Regions from separate parts of the Lachnoclostridium sp. Marseille-P6806 genome, predicted to be linked through region 2. Evidence: predicted binding sites of a transcription regulator. Region 2 holds the regulator's gene; each other region holds the start of a gene.
What was found. The regulator Rex, encoded in region 2, represses fermentation and respiration genes when NADH is low (regulators of the CRP and FNR family bind a similar motif). The targets are predictions, from matches to a motif close to ATTGTTAANTANTTAACAAT.

Region 1 (5,890 bases), on a different contig from region 2:
CAATCTTTATGATACTCGATCAACGGGAGCAGAAAGTTACAGAATGTTAGCAGCAGAAGTGATCAGCAGAGGAGAGGTATAATGGCACAGGCAAAGAGAGGACTTGGAAAAGGATTGGGAAGAGGACTTGGAGCTTTGTTTGGAGAAGATGTTGTTGAGGAAGTTGTTATGGATAAGAGAGGCAGCCATTCTCACGAAAACTCTGACAGCGAAGAAGAAAGAGTTTCTCGAGGAAGGAAACATACATCAACATCCAATGTGAAATCCAATGAGAAGAATCAAGATTCCACTTCTGAAAAAGTTGTACAGAAGAAAGTGGCAGAGGAGAAGATGTCTCAGACCCAGAGCTTATCTGGTGAAGTAGAGAAGCTGGAACCAAAAACACAGCCAGATGTTTCACGTGAAACATTATCAGATGGTTCTGTTGACAGAGCATCTGTTTTAGATTTTTCACTTGAACAGCAGGCGATCGAGAAACAGATTTCGGCATCTGAAAAAGGGGAAGAAACGCATGGCGAAATTTATGTGAAGCTTTCCAAGATTGAGCCAAATCGTTCCCAGCCAAGAAAAAATTTCGATGAGGAACAGCTTCAGCAGCTGGCAGATTCCATGAAGCGGTATGGTGTACTGCAGCCGCTTCTGGTACAGAAGAGAGAAAATGGATTTGAAATTATTGCAGGGGAACGTCGCTGGAGAGCTGCCAAGATGGCAGATTTGAAGGAGGTTCCTGTGGTAGTCCGGGAATATGATCCGCAGCAGACCATGGAAATCGCGTTGATCGAAAATGTTCAGAGAGAAGATTTGAACCCGATTGAAGAGGCTATGGCATATCAACAGCTGATTCAGGAATTTAATTTGAAGCAGGAAGAAATTGCGGAGAGAGTATCCAAAAGCAGAACAACGATTACTAATAGCCTGAGATTGCTGAATCTTGCAAAAGAGGTACAGCAGATGCTGGTTGAAAACCGTCTTTCCAGCGGACATGCAAGAGCGCTTTTGTCTTTAGAAGATCCCAAGCTGCAGATTGAACTGGCTCATAAGATTGAACAGAATAAAATGAGCGTTCGTGAAGTAGAAAAGGCTGTAAAGCTGATGGGAAAAGAAAAGAAACCGAAAAAAGAAAAACAGGTAGATGAAGCGCTTGAGCTGGTATTTCGGGATCTGGAAGAACGGATGAAAACGGTTATGGGTACGAAGGTAAATATTAGCCGAAAGGATAAATCAAAAGGAAAAATTGAAATTGAGTATTATTCGGAGTCGGAGCTGGAGCGTATTGTAGAATTGATTGAATCCATCCGGTAAGGGATATGCAAAAGACAGGAGTGAACAAAGATGGAAGGAAGTATTTTGAATAACCTGGGATTTGATCCCGTCTATCTTATCATTGCCCAGTCGGCTATCACATTGATACTGCTGGTCGTTGTTATTGTGTGTATAGTTAAGATAAAAAAGTTATACCGGCGGTATGATTATTTTATGAGAGGGAAAGATGCGGAATCAATGGAGGAAATGATCATAAAACAGATGGAGGATATTATTGATCTGAAATCTCAGGATCGGGCCAATAAAGATTCTATTCGCACAGCTAATAAGAATTCCAGAGCGTCTTTTCAAAAAATGGGTATTGTAAAATACAATGCGTTTAAAGGAATGGGCGGAAATTTGAGCTTTGCTCTGGCATTACTGGATTATACAAATACAGGTTTTGTGATTAACTCTGTTCACAGCAGAGAAGGGTGTTATCTCTATATTAAAGATGTAGATAGAGGTCAGACAGATGTTGCCCTTGGTAATGAAGAAAAAATGGCGCTGGAACAGGCCTTAGGCTATAAGGAAAAGAATATAGCTGCTCAGTAAGACAGCAAAAAAGCGCAGGGCAAATAGCCTGGAGGATAGCAGATACCAAAGCACAGGCAGTCTTGAAGTGGAAGAGAGAAGACACCAAAGCACAGGCAGCATTGAGGTGGAAGAGAGCAAACACCAAAAGCGCAGGCAGCCCTGAATTGAAAAAGAGCGGACATCAAAACCATAGACAGTTTGAAGTGAAAGAGAGAGGAACATAAAGGCGAGCAGGATAAGAGAAACGTGCGTGTGGCTGCAAATAAAAAAAGAAAATAGGACGATATCAATGAGGGGGGGCATTTGAAGAATGTTCCTCTTCGTTGTTTTATAAAAGAAGTTTGGCCTATGAAATAAAAGAACCATGAAATAAAAGGACTACGAAATATAAAAGAACTACGAGATAAAAGCTCAACAAGAAAGCCCAACAAGAAAACCCCAACAATAAAACTCCAACAAGAAAAACCTAACAAGAAAAACTCAATTAAGAAAACCTTAACAAGAAAAGCCCGACAAGAAAACCCCAACAAGAAAGACTAATAATAAAAGCCCATGCGAGAATAGGCGCTACGCACCGGAATTGCGACTTTCCCAGAACAGAAAGTATACTCCATTTATGGACTGTAAGAAAATAAAATAAAAATTACAAAATCATCACTGGTAGGGCGATATATCGCCCTAAGATCTTCCAAAATTCGACTAAACTAGTCCATAATAAGGAGGATTCTTCTGATGACGATAAGTGAAGCAACAAGCTATAGAATTACAGAATTATGTAAGGAAAAAAAGCTGAGTGGATATTCCGTTACCTATAAGGCCGGGATTCCTGCGTCAACTTATAAAAGTATTGTAAATGGAAAAAGCAAGAATCCGGGAATCGTTAATATCAACAGAATAGCAGATGGTCTTGGCGTAACGATTCGCGAGTTTTATGATTCTGATATTTTTGATGATCTGGAGCCGGATGAATAATTTATCAGAAGAAAGAAGGAACAACGTAAACCAGGCCAGGGAGCCCTTAGAAGAAAATCTGACAGATTCATAATATCATTATTTCGTATTCTATTTAAAAAATTTCACTCTTCACCGCGGTAATTCATGAAAACAAAATCAGGGTTTTATACATTTTGCATATAAAAGAATGAAAAAAAGTTTAAAAATTAGATATCATTTCATTGACAATTATTTAACGAGCAAGTATAATGCTTATAGTGACATTGTTAAAAAAATATCGACTTTTAAATGAGATATTTTATGTCGGACTTGAATATAGGAAACAGAAAAAACTTTTAGGATATCATTACTTTTATCATTATTTTATGGAGGATAAGTGACAATGGCAGAGAAGCAGACAATTGCAGTTCCCGAAATCATTGACAATGTAGAAGCTCTGGAAGTAAAGATGCAGGCAATGCGTGAGGCTCAGAAGATTTTTGCTACCTTTACTCAGGAGCAGGTCGATAAAATTTTCTACGAGGCAGCATCTGCAGCCAACAAAATGAGAATCCCGCTGGCTAAGATGGCAGTGGCCGAGACCGGCATGGGTGTTGTAGAAGATAAGGTTATTAAAAATAACTATGCAGCAGAGTATATTTACAATGCTTACAAGAACACCAAAACCTGCGGTGTGGTAGAAGAAGATAAGGCGTACGGAATCAAGAAAATTGCAGAGCCTATCGGTCTGGTAGCAGCAGTTATTCCTACTACAAACCCGACCTCCACTGCTATTTTCAAAACTCTGATTTGCCTGAAAACAAGAAATGCAATTATTATTTCCCCACATCCCCGTGCAAAAGAATCTACCATTGCAGCAGCAAAGGTTGTTCTGGATGCAGCTGTTAAGGCTGGCGCACCGGAGGGAATTATCGGATGGATTGACGTACCGTCTCTGGAGCTGACCAACACAGTTATGAAGGATGCAGATATTATTCTGGCAACCGGCGGCCCGGGTATGGTTAAGGCAGCTTATTCTTCCGGAAAACCGGCGCTGGGCGTAGGCGCAGGAAATACCCCGGTTATTCTGGACGACACTGCTGATATTAAGATGGCAGTAAACTCCATTATTCATTCCAAAACCTTTGATAACGGTATGATTTGTGCTTCTGAGCAGTCTGTAACTGTCCTGGCATCTGTTTATGATGAAGTAAAGAAAGAATTCGCATACCGCGGTTGCTACTTCCTGAAGCCGGAAGAGCTGGATAAGGTAAGAAAGACCATTCTGATCAATGGTTCTCTGAATGCAAAGATTGTAGGACAGAGCGCTTATAAGATTGCACAGCTGGCTGGCGTTGAGGTTCCGGTTGATACCAAGATTCTGATCGGTGAGGTTGAGTCTGTAGATATCAGCGAGGAATTTGCTCATGAGAAGCTGTCTCCGGTACTGGCTATGTACAAGGCTGAGACCTTTGACGAGGCAATCGTAAAGGCTGAGCGTCTGGTTGCAGACGGCGGTTACGGACATACTGCTTCCCTGTACGTTAACGTAAATGAGCAGGAAAAGATTATGAAGCACGCAGAAGCAATGAAAACCTGCCGTATCCTGATTAATACTCCTTCTTCTCACGGCGGTATCGGTGATCTGTACAACTTCAAGCTGGCTCCGTCTCTGACGCTGGGCTGCGGCTCCTGGGGCGGCAACTCTGTATCTGAGAACGTAGGCGTGAAGCATCTGCTGAACATTAAGACTGTTGCTGAGAGGAGAGAGAATATGCTGTGGTTCCGCGCACCGGAGAAGGTATACTTTAAGAAGGGCTGTCTGCCGGTAGCCCTGGATGAGCTGGGCACTGTTATGCACAAGAAGAGAGCATTTATTGTAACAGACTCCTTCTTATATATGAATGGCTACACCAAGCCGATTACTGACAAGCTGGACGAGATGGGTATTGTTTACCAGTGCTTCTCTGATGTTCAGCCGGATCCGACCCTGGCAAATGCACAGGCTGGTGCAAAGGCTATGACTGCTTTCCAGCCAGATGTAATTATCGCACTGGGCGGCGGTTCCGCAATGGATGCAGGTAAGATCATGTGGGTAATGTACGAGCATCCGGAAGTAGATTTCCAGGATATGGCAATGCGCTTCATCGATATCCGGAAACGTGTATACACCTTCCCGAAGATGGGTGAGAAGGCTTACTTTGTAGCAGTTCCGACTTCTTCCGGTACAGGTTCTGAGGTAACTCCGTTTGCTGTTATTACAGATCAGGAGACTGGCGTGAAATATCCGCTGGCTGACTATCAGCTTCTGCCGAATATGGCAATCGTAGATACTGACAATATGATGAGCCAGCCTAAGGGACTGACCAGCGCATCTGGCGTAGACGTTCTGACTCATGCTCTGGAGGCTTATGCTTCTGTTATGGCAACTGACTACACAGATGGTCTGGCTCTGAAGGCAATGAAGAACGTATTTGAATACCTGCCCACCGCTTACAGCGACGGCAGCAATGTAGAGGCAAGAAGCAAAATGGCTGACGCTTCCTGCATGGCTGGTATGGCATTTGCAAATGCATTCCTGGGTGTATGTCATTCCATGGCTCACAAGCTGGGCGCATTCCATCACCTGCCTCATGGTATTGCAAACGCACTGTTAATTTCCCTGGTAGTAGAGTTTAACGCTGCTGAGTGCCCGAGAAAGATGGGAACCTTCTCTCAGTATCAGTATCCGCATACCAGAGCAAGATACGCTGAGTGCGCACGTTTTGTAGGTATTCAGGCTGCAAATGACGAAGAAGCTGTTAAGAAGCTGATCGATAAGATCGAAGAGCTGAAGGCTGCTGTAGGCGTAAAGAAAACCATCGCTGAGTACGGCGTAGATGAGAAGTACTTCCTGGATACTCTGGATGCAATGGTAGAGCAGGCATTTGATGACCAGTGCACAGGCGCAAACCCGAGATATCCGCTGATGAGCGAAATCAAGGAAATGTATCTGAGAGCTTACTACGGAAAATAAGAGAAATACAGAAAAATATAATAAAATACAATAAAACAAAATCAGAGACTGAATGCGGAGAAACCGAAGATAGCGGAGACTCCCATCCAGTCTCTTTTTTAT
Region 2 (5,890 bases):
CATTGATTTTACGGCATATAGGGGATATAATGTTGTTTAATACGAATTTGGAGACAGGAAGGTCATAAGGTATCAAAGAAAAAGGCGTGCCTGTGGAATGGAGGAACAGTGATGGAGAAAAAAAATCTGGATTGGAGCAATATCGGATTCAGCTATATGCCTACAGATATGCGATATGTAGCTAATTATAAAGACGGACGCTGGGATGAGGGAGGTTTGACGGCAGACTCTAACGTGGTGATTAATGAATGTGCCGGGATTCTGCAGTACTGCCAGGAGTGTTTTGAAGGCTTGAAGGCTTATACCACAGAGGATGGAAGTATTGTTACGTTCCGTCCGGATCTGAATGCAGAGCGTATGATGGATTCCTGCGCCCGTTTGGAAATGCCTCAGTTTCCCAAGGAGCGTTTCCTGGAGGCAGTGGATCAGGTAGTGAGAGCCAATGCGGCATGGGTTCCGCCTTTTGGAAGCGGAGCAACCTTTTATCTGAGACCCTATATGTTTGCATCCGGGCCGGTAATTGGCGTAAAGCCGTCAACCGAATATCAGTTCCGTTTGTTTGGAACCCCGGTAGGTCCGTATTTTAAAGGCGGAGTAAGGCCGTTGACCATTTGTGTCAGTGATTTTGACCGGGCGGCTCCTCATGGAACCGGCCACGTAAAGGCAGGACTGAACTACGCCATGAGCCTTCACGCCAATGTGACTGCTCATGCGGCAGGATATGATGAGAATATGTTCCTGGATCCGGCTACCAGAACTTACGTAGAGGAGACAGGAGGAGCAAATTTTCTGTTTATAACCAAGGACAATGAGGTGGTAACCCCTAAGTCTGACTCTATTTTGCCGTCTATTACCAGACGTTCTCTTGTTTATGTGGCAGAGCATTATCTTGGTTTGAAGGTTACTCAGCGGCCGGTGAAGCTTTCCGAGCTGTCAGATTTTGCCGAGTGCGGCCTGTGCGGAACGGCAGCTGTGATTTCCCCAGTAGGAAAAGTGGTGGATCACGGAAAAGAAATCTGCTTCCCCAGCGGCATGACAGAGATGGGCCCTATTACGAAGAAGCTGTATGAAACTCTGACTGGAATTCAGATGGGAACGGTGGAAGCGCCGGAAGGCTGGATTCGCAAGATTGTATAATAGTCAGTCTTGCTTGGACAGAACAGACAAATATGAAACAAAAAAAGTCCTCCGGGAATGTAAGGTTTCCGGAGGGCTTTTTGAGCGTACAGGAGAGTAGATATGGACAAAATTGCTGTACTGATACCCTGCTACAATGAAAGCTGTACCATTGCAAAGGTAGTGGCAGATTGGAAGCGCGTTCTTCCGGAAGCAGTGGTTTATGTATATGACAACAATTCCAAAGACAACACAGACCAGATTGCCAGACAGGCGGGGGCTGTGGTGCGTTATGAGCATCAGCAGGGAAAGGGCAATGTGATCCGGAGAATGTTCCGGGAAATTGACGCCAGATGTTATATTATGGTAGACGGAGATGATACTTATCCGGCAGAATGCGGGCCGATTATGGCAAAGGCTGTTTTAGAGGAGCAGGCAGATATGGTTATTGGAGATCGTTTGTCCTCGACCTATTTTGCAGAAAACAAAAGGCCCTTTCACAATGTGGGAAATTCCATGGTGAGAGCAGCCATTAACAGTCTTTTCCGGACCGATATCAAAGATGTGATGACTGGATGCAGGGCATTCAGTTATGCCTTTGTCAAAACATTTCCGGTGCTTTCTAAGGGATTTGAGATTGAAACAGAAATGACAATTCATGCAGTGGACAAAAACATGGCTCTGAAAAATATCCCCATTGATTATCGCGATCGGCCGGAGGGAAGTGTGTCCAAATTAAATACTGTTTCTGACGGAATCCGGGTAATAAAAACCATAGGAAAGCTCTACAGGGACTATAAGCCCCTGGGTTTTTTCGGCAGGATTGCTCTGATTCTGCTGGTTCTTTCTTTCTGGTTCTTTGTACCGATTATGAAGGAGTATCTGAAAACAGGGCTTGTTCCGCAATTTCCTACACTGATGGTATGCGGTTTTTGTGCAATTACGGCAGTATTAGCCCTGTTTGCCGGAATGATTCTGCAGACCATTATTCAGAAGCATAAGCAGGAATTTGAATTCCGGCTTCAAATCGCATGTGAAATGTACAGGAAAAAAATAAAAGATGATGGAAACTATGATATTGCGAAATCAAAATAAAAAGAGATGTGAGGGAGACGGGAAAAGAATCAGAGGAGGTTTTTGGATCCTGCAGCTTCTCTGGGCCTGGGGAGCTGTCTATGGGGTCAGCCGCATGAAAAAGCAGCTGGGACTGACAGAGATGCTTTTGCTCCACAAAAGCCTGCTGTCTCTTTTTCTGTTTGCGTCAGGTTTCTTTCTTGTCGGACGTATGGCGGAGGACTGGAAAGAAAACTGCTGTCTGGCGTTTTCGGCGCAGCTTCTCTCAGTAATGCTTTGTTTTACAGAGCTTTTGGGAATGGGACTGCGTTTCATGGAAACAGGTGATTTAGGGAACGTATCTGAGGGGACACAGTTTTTGGCTGCAGCCGGAGAGCTTGCGGCAGGCCGGCAGGTATATCTGGACAGCTGGCAAAGCTGGGCCTGGACGTTTTTTACAGCAGTGGCGCTTTCTGCCTATCTGGAACCGTTTCTTTACAGGCTTGGGGGGCTTCTTCCAGAGCAAGAAGCCTGCTGTAAAAGAGGGAAAAAAAGAGCCTCATCGGTATTTTTTAAAAGTTGGCTTCTTTTGTTTCTGGGATACCTTCCCTGTTTTCTGGCGTTTTATCCAGGACTTTACTGTTATGACATGACCTGGCAGTGGGATATGTACTGGACAGGAAATTACAGCACTCACCATCCGCTTCTTCACACCTATTTGTGCGGCTGGCTGTTTGAGGCAGGGAATACTCTGTTTGGCAGCTACAACGCAGGGCTGGCGCTCCAGTCCCTGCTGCAGATTGGAATTTTGACCGGCTGTATGGCATTTGCAGCATCATTTCTTGCAAAATGGGGACTTCCATGGAAGATTCGCGGGGCGGTGACGGCATTTTACCTGCTTTTCCCCTTTTTTCAGGTGCTCGGAATCAGTACGACCAAGGATACCATATTTGGAGGCCTGTTTCTGGTGGTGTTTGTCTGTATCTGTGATATGACCAGGGCTCAGAAAGTATATCGGGGAAAAGCGCTGGCTGGATTTCTGATGGCGGCAGTCCTTATGGGAACCTTTCGAAACAATGCGTCCTATGGGTTTTTGCTGACAGTTTTGTGTATGATGACGGTGTGGATGATTATGAGATTCAGGGGAAGGCGCGGAGGGTTTCTTCCGGAATTGAGCCTGATTCTTTGCCTTTCTGTAGCAGGCAGCACAGGGGTGAACTATGGGCTGGAACAGGCGCTTCATGCCTCTAAGGGAAGCGTGGCGGAGATGCTGAGTGTTCCCATGCAGCAGATGGCGAGAACCTATGTGTATCACAGAGAGGAGCTGGCAGAAGAAGAAAAGGAGGAGCTTACAGCCTACCTTCCCAGAGAAAATCTGGAGGCCTACAAATACTATGTGTCCGATCCAGTGAAAGCCGGTTTCCAGGCAGAGGCGTTTGAGTCTGGAAAAGAGGAATTTATCAGACTCTGGCTGAGCATAGGGCGGCAGTTCCCGGCTGAATATGTAAGGGCAACGCTTTTAAATACCATGGGACTGTGGTATCTGGGCGGAGACTCCAGCTGCTATATGGCTTATGAAATGAAACCGTCCTCCTATGTGTGGCAGGAGAGTCGTCTTCCGATGTTAAAGCCCTGGTATCTGTGGTTTCAGAATGATAATTTGAAGGAGAAGCTGCCAGTGCTGTCCATTCCTTTTTACACCTCCTTTTATTCCTGGGCAGTGGTACTCTGCGGCGGGCTTTTGATTGGAAGAAGAAGGTACAGATGGCTGACACCTGTGGGAATTTTGCTTGGATATCTGATATCCCTTGCTCCGGGTCCCTGTATTCTGGTACGGTATATGGCGGGAATCATGCTCTGTGTACCTGTGCTGTGGAGTGCTGTGTTTTACGGAAAAAGGGAGGAATGATTTCAAGATGGTGAAAACGCATTTGACAGAAAAATCTCAAACGGGTATAATGTAAGCTAGATGAACAGGGTGCTCAGCATCCGAATATGTGACAGACAGGAGAGTAGGCAAGCATGGAGGGAAGAGAAATATCAAAGGCTGTGATTACGCGGCTTCCCCGGTATTATCGATACCTTGGAGAATTATTGGAATCTGGAGTGGAACGAATTTCATCCAATGAGCTGAGTGTTCGAATGAAAGTAACTGCATCTCAGATTCGCCAGGATTTGAATAATTTTGGAGGATTTGGTCAGCAGGGCTACGGCTATAATGTTAAATATCTTTATACGGAAATTGGAAAAATTTTGGGAATTGACCGACAGCATCATATGATTATTATTGGTGCAGGAAATCTTGGGCAGGCGATTGCCAATTATGCTAATTTTGAAAAGCGCGGATTTATCATTAAAGGTATGTTTGATATCAATCCCAGACTGATCGGTCTTGTTGTCAGGGGAATCGAGATTCGCGGGGTAGATGATCTGGAGCAGTTTATCAAGGATAACGATGTTCAGATGGCTGCGCTGACGATCCCTAAGACAAAGGCGCCTGAGATTGCAGAGCGGCTGGTAAAGGCGGGGATTAAGGCTATCTGGAATTTTGCACATGTGGATTTGAATGTGCCGGAGGATGTAGTTGTTGAGAACGTACATCTTTCAGAGAGCCTTATGCGTCTGTCCTACCGGGTGTGCAGCCTGGAGGATCGGAAGGAAAAGCAGAGAGAGAAGGAACGGGAAAGGGCGGCCTTGAAAGCAGGTAAATCACTGAAGGATGAAGCAAATCAGTGATTTAAGGAGGAAACAAGGGCATCTGCCGGCGGACAGGAAGGAAGCTTCCTGGGCTGCCGGCAGTTTGTGTATGATCGGAGATGGAGTCTTTAGGAGGAGAGGATATGAGGTATGTGGTGACAGGAGCACAGATGAAGCAGATCGACCAGGATACGATTCAGAGAATAGGAATTCCCTCTGTGGTGCTGATGGAACGGGCAGCTCTGGCAGTGGCAGAAGAAGCAAAGAACCTTTTATCCAACCGGAGAGACCTGGCGATTTCCGGACAGATTTCCTGGAGCGCTGCAGAGAATTCTGGAATTCTGGCAGTTTGCGGTATGGGGAATAACGGCGCAGACGGAATCGCAGCAGCCCGCATTTTAAAGGGGTGGGGATATCGGGTAAAGATTCTTCTATGGGGAAATCCGGAACAGGCTACCCAGGAAAACCGGCTTCAGCAGAAAATTGCAGAGAAGCTTCAGATTCCTATGGTCTGGGAAGGCCAAAAGGGGGAAGTTCTCTGGAAGCAGGAGATGGAGGAAGGCAGATGGCCGGTGGTCATTGACGGTATTTTCGGAATAGGGCTTTCCCGTCCGGTGGAGGGCTCCGGTTTTCGGCTTCTGGAGTACCTCCAGGAGAAAAAGCAGGCAGGAAAAATACAGGTGACTGCTGTGGATATTCCTTCCGGCATTCATTCTGCTACAGGAGCAGTGATGGGAACTGCCCTGGCTGCAGACATAACGGTGACCTTTGGATTTGAAAAAACAGGCCTGCTTTTGTATCCGGGCAAAGGCTTTGCCGGACAGGTCAGGACGGCAGATATTGGTTTTACAGAAGACAGCCTGGAGTATTCTGGATGGGATGGACTGGTGCCGGAGCCGTCTGAACTGGAACGGCTGAGAAATAGGCAGGCAGATGGAAATAAGGGAACATTCGGAAGGGTACTGATTGTTGCAGGAAGCCGGGGAATGTGCGGAGCTGCCTATTTAAGCGGACTGGCTGCCTA
Region 3 (5,890 bases), on a different contig from region 2:
GGCGGCAATCGCGCTTGCCAGACCGTCACATCCCGGGAATCCGCAGCCGCCGCAGTTATTGCCCGGCAGCTCTGCTCGAACCAGGATTTCTTTTTCATCTACCTCTACTTTTAACTTCTCACTGGCCAGTCCCAGGAGTACACCGATAATAATACCGATAGCACCGATGATTCCTGCTGCCATGAGCAATCCCATCATATTCATCCTTCGATCCCTCCCGTTAAATCAGACCGGAAAAGCCCATGAAGGCAATCGCCATCAGACCGGAGGTGATCAGCACAATGGGTGATCCCTTAAAGTTAAATGGAATATCATTGTCTTCAATGCTTTCACGGATACTTGCCAGCAGTACAATTGCAATGGTAAAGCCTACTGCAGTACCAAAACCGTTGGCCACGCTGAAAATAAAGTTGTACTCCTTCTGTACGTTGGTCAGAGCGGAACCCAGAACTGCGCAGTTGGTGGTAATCAGAGGCAGGAACACGCCCAGCGCCTGATACAGGGACTGCATATTTTTCTTCAGGAACATCTCAACCAGCTGTACCAGAGCTGCAATAACCAGGATAAATGCAATGGTCTGCAGATAGGTAAGACCTGTCGGTACCAGTACAAAGGTATAAATCAGGTTTGTCACAATAGAGGCCAGCACAATTACGAAAATAACGGCTGCGCCCATACCCAGAGAGGTGTCTACCTTCTTGGATACACCAAGGAACGGGCAGAGTCCCTGGAACTGGCTCAGGATGATGTTATTCACCAGAGCAGCGCCCACAATTACTAAAATTAATTCTTTCATCTACTCAGCCCCTCCTATTCTGCCGTTTTCTCTGCAGCTGCTTTTTCAGCGGCTGCTTTTTTTGCTGCAGCTGCCTTCTCAGCGGCTGCTTTCTTTGCTGCCAGAGCCTCTTCTTCTTTCTTTCTGCGAATTTCTTCCAGAGCCTCATGGTTTGCCTGACATGCAGAGCCGCTGCAGGTTAAGCAGTTGCCGCCGCAGGCCAGCTTGGAAGGAGCCACAGAGCCATTAGTAGCAGAGGGAGCCTTAAATTTGTTCTGAAGGGCAGTCAGGCCAGCCAGTACAAAGAATGCTCCGGGTGCCAGACCGAAAATAGCAATACGGTAATTTTCCGGAATCAGCTCAATACCGAAAATGGAGCCAGAACCAAGGATCTCACGGAAAATAGCAATACAGGTCAGACCTACAGTAAATCCAAGACCCATACCAATACCATCAAAAGCGGATTCCACAGGACCGTTCTTTGCTGCATATGCCTCAGCGCGGCCAAGGATAATACAGTTTACTACGATCAGCGGAATAAAAATACCCAGTGACTCATACAGGCTCGGAATATATGCCTGCAGAAGCAGCTGTACAATAGTAACCAGAGAAGCAACAATTACAATATATGCCGGAATACGTACCCGATCCGGAATAATTTTCCGCAATGCGGAAATAAATAAGTTAGAGAAAACCAGAACTGCCGTTGTGGACAGTCCCATGCCGACGCCGTTGATGGCGGTTGTGGTAACTGCCAGAGTCGGACACATACCAAGCATCAGGACGAAGGTCGGGTTTTCTTTAATAATACCGTTATATAAACGTTCTACACATTTATTCATGACTTCCTACCTCCTACTGTGCCAGGCAGTTCTTTACATAGTAAACTGCCCCGTTTACTGCACCAGTTACTGCATTTGAAGTAATGGTCGCACCGCTGATTGCATTAATCTCATTCTCTGCGGAAGCGCCGTTTTTGGTAACAGTAAATGAATCTACATTCTTGCCTGCATACTGGCCTTTCCATTCCGGCTTGTCTGCATTCATACCAAGACCTGCTGTCTCAGCCAGAGTTAAAAACTCAATGCCGGAAACTGTGCCGTCTGCTTCAATACCTACAGAAACGGTAATTGCGCCGCCATATCCGTCCTTGGAGGTAGAGGTAACAACATATCCCACCTCTGCGCCGGAAGCATCCTTGCCGCTTACTGCCTCATCCACAGTTACATTGCCATAGCCCAGGCCTGAAATCTCCGTATTGGCTGCTGCCAGAGCATCTGCAGAACCAGCCTCCTCAAAGGTCTCTGCTGCCGGTAGAACTGTCTTATAAGCCTCTGCCTTGGCAGCCATCTCAGCCGCAGCAATGGGAGCCTTTGTAATCTCATAAACACCGCCCAGACATGCACCGGACACCAGTGTGATGGCAAACAGGATCATGGCATCTTTCATAAATCCGCCTTTACTCATGATTTTTTGCCCTCCTTTCCAAATGGTGTCGGAAGAGTGAAGCGCTCAATCAGCGGAACCAGCAGGTTGCTGATGATAATTGCGTAGGAAACACCCTCCGCAGAACCGCCGAAAATACGGAACAGTCCTGTCAGAATACCTAAAAGAATACCGAACACAATCTGGCCCTTTGGTGTGATCGGGCTGGTCACATAGTCCGTTGCCATAAAAAAGGCACCGAAAATCAGACCGCCGCCGCAAAGGTGAGCCAGTACATAATTCAGATCCTGCTGTCCAAAAATAAATACGAAAACAGCGGTGGTCAGAATATAGGTAACCGGAATTCTCAGGGAAATCACTTTTTTCACAACCAGGTAAGCTGCACCGATTAACAGGGCAATCACAGAAACCTCACCAATGGTTCCCGGAATCTTACCAATAAACATCGCTGCTACATCTACACTCTCGCCTGCCTTTAATACTGCCAGAGGAGTTGCTCCCGTCCAGCCGTCCAGAGTAAATGCAGACATCTGGCCGGTAAAGGAAATCAGCAGGAAGCATCTTGCTGCCAGAGCCGGGTTCATAAAGTTCTGTCCCAGACCGCCGTAAAGCTGCTTTACTACAATAATGGCGAACACACCGCCCAGAGCCGGAATCCACAGGGCAATCTCCGGCGGCATATTAAGCGCCAGAATCATACCGGTAACAACGGCACTGAAATCACTGATGGTACAGGGTCTTTTTGTAATCTTTTCAAATACATACTCACTCAGCACGCAGGCCGCAATGGTTACAATCAGAACCAGCAGCGCGTGAAGCCCAAACTGAAATACACCAAAGGCTGTAGCCGGAAGCATGGCAATCGCCACATCCACCATAATGCTCTGGGTCGTCTCATTGCTCCGAACGTGCGGGGATGAGGATACGTTTAATAATTTACTCATGTCTTATCTTCCCCTCCTACGCTTTCTTTCTGCGGTTTGCTGCAACCGTTTTTCTCATTTCCTTGAAGGCCTGGGTCAGAGGACGCTTAGCCGGACAGATAAAGGTACAGCTTCCGCACTCCATACATTCCATGCCGCCAACCTTTTCAAAGGCCTTACAGTCGCCCTTTAAGGCTGCCTTCATCATCTTTACCGGCACAATATGGCTGGGACATACGCTTACGCACTTGCCACAGCGGATACAGGGCGTCTCTGCATTGGCAGCAACCTCGTCCTTGCTCATGCACAGCAGAGCGGAGTTAGTCTTTGTCACCGGAATATCCGTTCCAAATAAAGCCATACCCATCATAGGGCCGCCTGCAATCAGCTTCTCCGGCTCTGTTTTAAAGCCGCCTGCTGCCTCGATCAGCTCCTGCATATTGGTACCGATCTTCACCTGGAAGTTCTGGGGATTTGCAATCGCATCACCCGTCACGGTAACTACGCGGCGCATCAGCGGCGTTGTCTTACATACAGCATTATATACGGAAATAACCGTGTCAACGTTATCTACAATACAGCCAGCGTCCGCAGGAAGCATGGAGGAATTCACCTTTCTTCCAGTTACTGCATAAATCAGAGAACGCTCACCGCCCTGAGGATACTTGGTCTGCAAAGGACATACCTCAATCCGGGACTCGTCCTTTACCAGCTCCTGAAGCTTTTTAATTGCCTCCGGCTTGTTATTCTCAATGCCGATTACACCCTTGGCGTTGTCAAACAGCTGAAGGATCACCTTCAGACCGCCTACTAACTTCTCCGGCTCTTCCATCATCAAACGGTAGTCAGATGTCAGATATGGCTCACACTCTGCACCATTCACCAGAATATATTCGATTTTACTCTCATCCTTTGGTGCCAGCTTTACATGTGTGGGGAATCCAGCTCCGCCCAGACCTACAATTCCGGCCTCCTTCACAATATCGCGGATCTCCTGCTTTGACAGCTTTGCCGGATCGCGGTCTGCACCCAGCCCCTCTACAGCAGTGTACTCACCATCATTTTCCACCACAATGGAGTTTACCATTGCACCGTTTGCAACACGCCTCGGCTCAACTGCTTTGACCGTTCCGGAAACAGAACAGATAACATTTGCAGAAATGAAGCCGCTGGCTTCGCCGATTTTCTGGCCTGCCAGAACCTTGTCACCCTTTTTCACCAGCGGAATCGCCGGAGCGCCGATGTGCTGAGACATTGGATAAACCAGATCTCCCTTCGGCATCAGGATCTGTACCGGCTTGTGCTCGGACAATTCTTTTCCTTCATAAGGATGAACGCCGCCTTTAAATGTAGCCAATCCCATGAATCCTTACCCTCTTTCTCTACTTTTTTCTTGCATTTTATTGACAAAATCTCTCACCTTGTCATCCATATCAGTATAACATAATTAAACAGGCCATTCAATTCCATTTTTCTCCTTGTATACTGTGTATATAATACATTTCTCGACCATTTTGTCTCATTTCTAAGTAGTTTTCGACTATTTTTTGTTAATAAAAAAACAAGTTTTTCTGTTTTTGTATTTATTATGTTTTTCTAAAAAAACAATTTATTTTTTATGAATTCCAATGATTCAAGAAAAAGGGTGAAATGAGGAAAAAACTGACAGGAGAGCTGATTTCCTGCGGCTGTCAGATTGTGAAATTTTTGTTCATTTTTAGCGTTTTTTATGAAAATTTTGGATTTATTGTTTTTTCTTATTTATATTAATAAGTATTGTTATTTATTTTTATTTAAAAAATTTTTTCAATTTTTTTGAAAGAAGTGCAATAAAACTCACTGCCTCTGCATTAACTAATTGAACGGATGAAAAGAGGAACGCTCTGAAGCAGAACATGCGGCAAAAAACCTATCAAGAACATTTACGAGATCCCTTGATGCATTACACTCTATCACACACCGCCGCAGCTCCTGTACAGGGGCAGACTCCTTTTCAAAAAACCTTAAAAATTAGGGTTGCAACCAAAAGAAGCGGGATTTCCCACAGCTCAACAAACTGTGAAAAATCCCGCTTCTTTTTTATACTCTCCTCAAAACAGAAAAACGTGATAAAATAGAAAAATAAAAACCACGAAACCATACAGGGAGGTATTTCTATGACTCAACCAGAACGCCGCGATGCATCTATGGCCTATATCAGCGATGACGCTGTCATGGAAGAACAGCGCCAGTGCCGCAGGATTCTTCAGCGGTTTAATTTTGCCGATCGCTCTGACTTTGAAGGTCTGGCTGCCATCGTAAAAGAGCTTCTCGGTAAATCCGATCACGCCTTTATTAACCCGCCCTTTTTCTGTGACTACGGAAAGCATATTGAAGTGGGCAAAAACTTCTATGCCAATTACAATTGTACCATTCTTGATGTAGCAAAAGTAACTATCGGAGACAACTGCATGCTGGCTCCTAACGTAGCCATCTATACAGCAGGCCATCCCCTCCACCCGGTATCCCGTAATTCTCTATATGAATACGGAATTCCCGTTACCATTGGAAACAACGTCTGGATTGGCGGCAATGCAGTGATTCTTCCCGGCGTCACCATCGGAAATAATGTGGTAATCGGTGGGGGAAGCGTAGTGACAAAAGATATTCCCGACTGGTCTCTGGCAGCAGGCAATCCCTGTCGGGTACTGAGAAAAATAACGGAAGAGGATAAGCGGTACTATTTCCGGGATCTGGAATTTGATGA

Region 1: adhE (bifunctional acetaldehyde-CoA/alcohol dehydrogenase) is a predicted target of Rex. The motif match lies at 3,014-3,033, and genes of this name have one in related genera.
Region 3: rsxC (electron transport complex subunit RsxC) is a predicted target of Rex. The motif match lies at 4,691-4,710, and genes of this name have one in related genera.

What each region holds. Positions count from the first base shown of each region.
Region 1 covers NZ_CAXSLG010000007.1:24,924-30,813, forward strand. Annotated here, with positions in the region: gene ACESON_RS10045 (AAA family ATPase) at 1-82, shown strand, start outside; gene ACESON_RS10050 (ParB/RepB/Spo0J family partition protein) at 331-1,302, shown strand; gene ACESON_RS10055 (DUF4446 family protein) at 1,333-1,857, shown strand; gene ACESON_RS10060 (helix-turn-helix domain-containing protein) at 2,572-2,811, shown strand; gene adhE (bifunctional acetaldehyde-CoA/alcohol dehydrogenase) at 3,176-5,788, shown strand.
Region 2 covers NZ_CAXSLG010000002.1:288,560-294,449, reverse strand. Annotated here, with positions in the region: gene ACESON_RS03415 (branched-chain amino acid aminotransferase) at 112-1,137, shown strand; gene ACESON_RS03410 (glycosyltransferase family 2 protein) at 1,240-2,211, shown strand; gene ACESON_RS03405 (DUF6020 family protein) at 2,177-4,078, shown strand; gene ACESON_RS03400 (redox-sensing transcriptional repressor Rex) at 4,192-4,905, shown strand; gene ACESON_RS03395 (NAD(P)H-hydrate dehydratase) at 5,010-5,890, shown strand, end outside.
Region 3 covers NZ_CAXSLG010000001.1:109,850-115,739, forward strand. Annotated here, with positions in the region: gene ACESON_RS00450 (RnfABCDGE type electron transport complex subunit B) at 1-198, opposite strand, end outside; gene rsxA (electron transport complex subunit RsxA) at 221-796, opposite strand; gene rsxE (electron transport complex subunit RsxE) at 811-1,617, opposite strand; gene ACESON_RS00465 (RnfABCDGE type electron transport complex subunit G) at 1,631-2,242, opposite strand; gene ACESON_RS00470 (RnfABCDGE type electron transport complex subunit D) at 2,239-3,165, opposite strand; gene rsxC (electron transport complex subunit RsxC) at 3,182-4,507, opposite strand; gene ACESON_RS00480 (sugar O-acetyltransferase) at 5,301-5,890, shown strand, end outside.